DNA from 2 places in the Mesorhizobium sp. M0715 genome. Region 1 is predicted to be linked to the other one. Evidence: predicted binding sites of a transcription regulator. Region 1 holds the regulator's gene; the other holds the start of a gene.
What was found. The regulator LexA, encoded in region 1, represses DNA repair genes until DNA is damaged. The targets are predictions, from matches to a motif close to TGTTCNNNNTGTGTTCNG.
Positions count from the first base shown of each region.

Region 1 (3,356 bases):
CATCTGGAATGACGTCGACATGGCGGCATTGCGAAAGAAGAGTGTCGCGTTGACAGAACTGTTCATCCAGCTCGTCGAAGCCAGGTGCGGCGCCTACGGTCTCACGCTGGAGACCACCCGCGACGCGACCAGGCGCGGCAGCCAGGTGTCGTTCCTTCACGATCACGGCTATCAAATCATGCGGGCGCTGATCGAGCGCGGCGTCATCGGTGATTTTCGTGCGCCATCGACCATCCGTTTCGGCTTCACGCCGCTCTATGTCGGCTACAAGGATGTGTGGCTGGCGGTTGAGGTGCTGGAGGATATTCTGCGCACGGGCGCATGGAAGGACCGCCGTTTCGCGGTCAAGGAAGCCGTTACCTGACGCAACGATCCCCGCGATCCACCGCCGCCGCCCTCACTGCCTTGGCAGATGACGGAGGGCTGAATTTCCAGCCACAAATGCCAACAGACGTTGGCGTTTTGGCTCCGTTTCGTTCACGGCAAACGAACGTCCCGAAGATTGATATCGTCCTTTGTGGAGGTCGATAGACTAATAATGCCAAGCCTTGGGTCGAGGATGAGCCACAGGTCATTAACCATAATAATTTCAATGTGAGCAGGCGCATCGCCGTGCCTAGCGCCTGTTGATCGCGACCCGCTGGCAAGCGCCAAATAATTTCAGCAGCCTTAACAAATTCATTAAACTTTAAACGGTTGCAGAACACAACTGGAACAGATAGGGTTTGTTCTGGGTTTGTTTTTCGATTCTGGTTTCAGGTAACCTGGGGGCCGCCATGCTGACGCGCAAGCAACATGAACTGCTGATGTTCATCCATGAACGCCTGAAGGAGAGCGGCATTCCGCCATCCTTCGACGAGATGAAGGAGGCGCTTGACCTTGCCTCCAAATCCGGGATTCATCGGCTGATCACCGCACTTGAGGAGCGCGGCTTTATTCGCCGGTTGCCCAACCGGGCACGCGCGCTGGAAGTGCTGCGATTGCCGGACTCGATCGCGCCCGGTCTCAACGCGGCAAAGAAGTTTTCGCCAAGCGTCATCCAGGGCAGTCTCGGTCAGGGTGGCGCCCTTGGCCGGCAGATCAAGCCGGCGCCTTCGCGGATGCCCTCGCCCGGCAATGATGACGATGCGGTCTCCGCCGTGTCGATCCCGGTCATGGGCCGTATCGCTGCCGGTGTGCCGATCGATGCCATCCAGCATCAGACGCATTCGATCTCGGTGCCGCCGGACATGATCATGGGCGGCGCCCACTATGCGCTGGAGGTCAAGGGAGACTCGATGATCGAGGCCGGTATCTTCGACGGCGACACCGTCATCATCCGCAATGCCGACACGGCGAGCCCCGGCGAGATCATCGTGGCGCTGGTCGATGAAGAGGAAGCGACGCTGAAGCGGTTCCGCCGCAAGGGCGCTTCGATTGCTCTCGAAGCCGCCAATCCGGCCTATGAAACCCGTATTTTCGGCCCGGACAGGGTCAAGGTGCAAGGCAAGCTCGTCGGCCTGATCCGCCGCTACTGAGGCGGCTGTGGGTTGGCCGCTGGCTTCTCCGGTTTCTTGAAGGGTGCCAGCCCCCTTGCCTCACGAGAGTATTTGCGTTGCGTGTGCCAGGGCCGATATGGGCTGTCCACCGCGAAGCTGATCGTCGCCGGCGTGGTCGCCGATTGGCGATCGAAGAAGACCGCGGCACTGCCTTTGCGAGCCAGTTGCCGCTTGGTGATGACGAGAACCAGCGGATTGTGACAGGCGTCATACGCGGTGGCGTCATTGATGACGATCAGCTCGGCGAAGCCGCAGGCTTTCCAGGCGTCCTTGCGGTCCTCGACATAGGCAATGATCGCACCGGACATGTGCCTGGCCACGCAAACGCCTGAGGAGCAATAGAACGGCGATCCCAGCGGCAGATCAACGGCATCCGCGACATCGAATTGCCCATCGCTGTTGTCGAACACCTCCGGCACGACGATGGTTTCTGATGTCAGGGCGCGTTTCCAGTTGTCGACGGTGAATTCGTTCGGCCGTTCCCGGCTGACGGCAAGCTCGCCGCCACCGATCGGCAACGCCACCAGCCGGGCGTCTTCCGAGATTAGCACATCCGGCGTGCGCGTATCCGAGACGGTCAGCAAGCCTGCCAGCGCGAATGGCAGAGCAGCGAGCCGCAGCCAAGTTGTCGCCATTGTCGCGATGACCAGGGCAATTGCCACCAACAGGACCGACTGCTGCGAAATCAGCCCGACCCCATCGACAGGCGAACGCTCGGAGATCCAGCCTGATATGGCGATCATCATCGTCAGGCCCTTACCCATCAGGTAGAGAGCCGGCCAATCCAATCCGAAAGGCATCAACAGCGCGCTGGCGACGGCCAGGAACATGACGACGGTGACGATCGGCATTACCGCGAGATTGGCAAACAGGCTGAGCGGCGAGACACGCTGAAAATGCCAGATGGCAAACAGCGTCGTCGCGCTTCCCGCGATGATCGAGGTCATGGCAAGGCCGGTTGCCGCCAGCAGGAATTTTCGCGTCAGGAAACCGGGCACGGATCGCTTTGGCGGCGGCGGTCTTGCTTTTCCCGCGCGGTGATCCGCCCAGCCGGCATAGGCGCCGACCAGAGCCGCGGTCGCGGCGAACGACATCTGAAAACTCGGGCCGACCACCTCATGCGGCGACACCACGATGACGGCGATCGCCGAGATCGCCAGATTGCGCATGGTGAGTGCTGCTCGATCGAACAGCACGGCAATCAGCATCACCGCCAGCATGATGAAGCTGCGCTCGGCGGCAACGACGACTCCCGAGATGATGAGATAGGCCGCGATCGAGAACAGTGCGGCGGCGGCGGCATACTTCTTGACCGGGCGACGCGCGGAAAAGTCGGGAAACAAGGCGAAGGCGCCGCGCAGCAAACCCATGATGGTGCCTGCGACCAGAGCCATGTGCAGTCCCGAAATGGAGATGATGTGGTAGATGCCGGTACGTCGCATCGCCTCATTGATGTCATCGGGAATGCCGGCGCGCACGCCGACGATCAGCGCCGCGGCGATCTCGCCTTCGGCGCCGCCGACGCTCGCCCTGATATGGTCGGCGATGCCTTCACGGGCATTTTCCACGCTAGAGGAAATTCGGGCCGGCAGCGGCATGTCGCCGTCATCGTTGACGACAAGCTTTGGATTGCCGAGAAAGAACCCGCTGCCACCGATGCCGGCAAAGTAGCTGTCGAAGGAGAAGTCATAGCTGTCCGGCCGCACCGGCCCGGTCGGCGGCAAGAGCTTGGCATATCCGGTGATGAGGGAGCCGGCGGTCACGTCAGCCGGGATCTTGCGTGCCGAAAGCCGCACCCGTTCCGGCGCATAGCGCAGT
Region 1 covers NZ_JAMYPL010000008.1:166,086-169,441, reverse strand. The annotation lists gene kynU (kynureninase) at 1-364, shown strand, start outside; gene lexA (transcriptional repressor LexA) at 777-1,517, shown strand; gene NKI21_RS12770 (ComEC/Rec2 family competence protein) at 1,511-3,356, opposite strand, start outside.

Region 2 (3,356 bases), on a different contig from region 1:
TAGTCTGGTTCGGGCACTTCAACGGGGGAGTTGGCGGGGATGCTCCTGCCATTCTTGCGATGGCCTTCACGCTATCACCGCCGCCTTGGCAGGCTGAGATGGGTGGCTTTGTTCGCGCCGTTCATTCTGTTGTCGGGCTATATCGTCTATGGCTTCGTCGGCATTCGGTTTGATACGCCTCTCTCGGTGCTGAGGCACCTTGCCGCGTTCCCGAACTGCACGGCCGCCCGCAGGGGCGAACCTGGCTATTGGCCGACTCACGATGCCGACCATGACGGCATAGCCTGCGAGCCCTGGCACGGGGCAAGCCGACGACACGGGGCAAGCTCCACTGGCGTTCGGGTCCATCGTTACTCGCGTACCGGCCCATAGCCTTTGCCTTGGCTTCACAGCTCCTTCTCCGCCAGTTCCCTGAATTCATCCGGCACCGAGCGCGCCGCCTCCAGCGCCACCGTGCCATAGCCGACCGCCTGTTTGCCGAAGCGTTCGCGGATATTGTCGATGGCGCGGTCGGCGTCAAAGCGTGCCAGGCCTTTTCGGGTGCCGGGCCTCTGCTTCTCGTCGGCGAGATCGAGCGGCAGTTCGAGCTGTAATTCGAAGCTTTCCTCGAGATGCGAGACCGAGATCGCCAGCAGCGAGATCGTTCTCTCGTGGGGGTTGTCGGCAAGCACGCCGCGCACCAGATCGCCGGCGATCTCGGCCAGCATCGCGGTCGCCGAGATCGGCTGGTCAAGCGTGATCGAGCGGGTGACGGCGCTGAGATCGGCAAAGCGCACGCGCACCGTCACCGTGCGGCCGGGCCGCGCCTTGGCGCGCAGCCGGCTGGCGACGCGGTCGGCCAGATGCAGCAGGGTTGGCACGATGACGTCAGCTACGGCGGGCTTGCGGCCAAGCGCCGATTGCGCGCCGGCCGAATGCGCCCGGCGCTTCGTCTCCAGTTTTCGCGGGTCGCGGTTCCATGACAGCGCGGCGAGCTTTTCGCCGGCGGCGGGGCCGAGCAGCCGCGTCAGCGCGCCGCTGCGCGTCCTGGCCAGCTGGCCGATGGTCTCGACGCCGATTTCCGCCAGCCGCGCTTTGGTCGCCGAGCCGACGCCCCACATCAGCCCGACCGGCAGGTCGTGCAGGAAAGCGAGCTCGCTGCCGGGTTCGACGACCACCAGCCCATCGGGTTTTGCCACCTGCGAGGCGATCTTGGCCAGATGCTTGGTGCGGGCGACGCCGATCGAGATCGGCAGGCCGAGTTCGGCGCGTACCCGGCTGCGGATCGTCGTGGCGATCTCCTGTGGGGAGCCGAACAGATGCGTGCAGCCGGCAACGTCGGCAAAGGCCTCGTCGATGGAGATGCGCTCGACCAATGGCGTAAAATCGTCGAGCACCTTGATCGCCGCGTCGCCTAGCCGCTGGTAATGGCTGAAATTGCCACCGACGAAGATCAGATGCGGGCAGAGTTCGCGCGCCTTGCGCCCGGGCATGCCGCCGCGCACGCCGAAGGCGCGGGCCTCGTAGGAAGCGGCGAGCACGACACCGCCGCCCACCGCGATCGGCTTGCCGCGCAGCGACGGATCGAGCAACTGCTCGACCGAGGCGTAGAAAGCGTCGAGATCGGCATGCAGGATGGTGGCTGTCGTTTCCATCCCGACCGCACATCCGCAGTTGCTGATAGATTGGAACAAATAAAGAACAAAGATGGATCATTGTCAAGGGAAGGGCGATTTGTGCGGCAACAGCCATGCCGGTTCCGCCTGAACGCAACCGCCTAGACAATATGCTCCGCTCGCAGCGCCGCTTTCATCCTTTCCAGCGCCGCTTCGCCGCCTGCCGCCAGTTCGTCGGCAATCCTGGCCAGCTTATCGTCGGCCTTGCGGTGCTTGCTGCCCCAGGCGCCGAGCGTCGCCAGCACCGGCAAGAGGTCGATGCCTGCTTCGGTCAGCCGGTAGACGGTTCTCAAGCCATGCGTCGGGTCGTCGCTTCGGGTGAGGATGCCCTCCTCCTGAAGCGTTTGCAGTCGCTCGGCCAGCGTGCGCGAGGAGATGCCTTCGTCGGATTGCAGGAATTCGCGAAAGTGCTTTTTCCCGGCGAAGACCATGTCGCGGACGATGAGCAGCGTCCAGCGGTCGCCGATCAGTTCGAGTGACAGGTTGATCGGGCAGCCGGACTTTTCGCGCGTCGACATCTATGGTTCCATTTTTAAATCACTTTACTATTGACATCGTTTTGGCCTTGCGTCAACGGTTCCAAATGTAAACTGTTTTGCGATGGCCCTGAGGAGAATGACGGTGAAAAAGCTGGTCCTGCAGATGCAGATGTCGGTCGACGGCTTTGTCGGCGCCAATGAGGACCATTCCTGGCAGCTCTGGGAGTGGGGTGACGAGAGCGCCTGGGACGGTGCGCTGAAGCAGGACTTTAACGCCGTCTTCGCAGGCGTCGATACCATCCTGCTCAGCCGCAAGATGGCGCAGGAGGGCTATCTCACCCATTGGGGCAATGCGGCGAAGAAGTTTCCGCGCGATCCGTTCTACGCCTTTGCGCAGCGCATCGTCGACTCCCGCAAGGTGGTGCTCAGCAACAAGCTCAAGCAATCGGCCTCGGAGCCGGCTTGGGAGCGCACCAGTGTGGTCAGCGGCGACCTGCCGCGCGAAGTCAATGCGCTGAAAGCGGGCGAGGGCGGCGACATGGCGGTGTTCGGCGGCGCCGGTTTCGCGTCGGCGCTGATTGCGGCCGGGCTGGTCGACGAGTTCCAGCTTTTCATCAACCCGGCGGTGCTGGGTGCGGGCCGCCGGATTTTTGATCAGGGCGGTTTTAGGAACCTGCGGCTACTCGGCTCGAAGGCCTATGCCTGTGGCATGGTGGTCAGCCGCTATGCGCCGGCGGGGTGAGGGGGACCTCCATCTTCTCCCTGGTCACTTCGCATCGTGAAAAATGATCCCGACCGTGTGGCGCATGCCTGAGCGCAACCGGCTGACGCCATGGCGCAGGTTGACCCGGTAATTGCCTTTGGTGCCCTGCACCGGCCGGTTGTGGACGGCGAAGACAACGGCGTCGCCCTGGCGCAGCGACACCACTTCGACCCGGCTCTGCATGCGCGGGCGCTGCTCGGTCAGGGCGAACTCGCCGCCGCTGAAATCCCGGCCCGGTTCGGAGAGCAGGATCGCCACCTGCAGCGGAAAGGCGAGGTCGCCATAGAGATCCTGGTGGAGGCAGTTGAAGTCGCCAGGCACATATTGCAGCAGCAGCGGCGTCGGCCGTGACTGGCCGGCGGCATGGCACTGATCGAGAAACGCGGCGTGCGTCGCGGGATAACGCATGGCCTGCCCCATGCGCTCGTTCCACCGATTGGCGACCTCGGCCAGCCTGGG
Region 2 covers NZ_JAMYPL010000037.1:8,637-11,992, reverse strand. The annotation lists gene NKI21_RS29670 (excalibur calcium-binding domain-containing protein) at 40-372, shown strand; gene dinB (DNA polymerase IV) at 387-1,634, opposite strand; gene NKI21_RS29660 (winged helix-turn-helix transcriptional regulator) at 1,757-2,173, opposite strand; gene NKI21_RS29655 (dihydrofolate reductase family protein) at 2,277-2,876, shown strand; gene NKI21_RS29650 (2OG-Fe(II) oxygenase) at 2,901-3,356, opposite strand, start outside.
Region 2: dinB (DNA polymerase IV) is a predicted target of LexA. The motif match lies at 1,666-1,683, and genes of this name have one in related genera.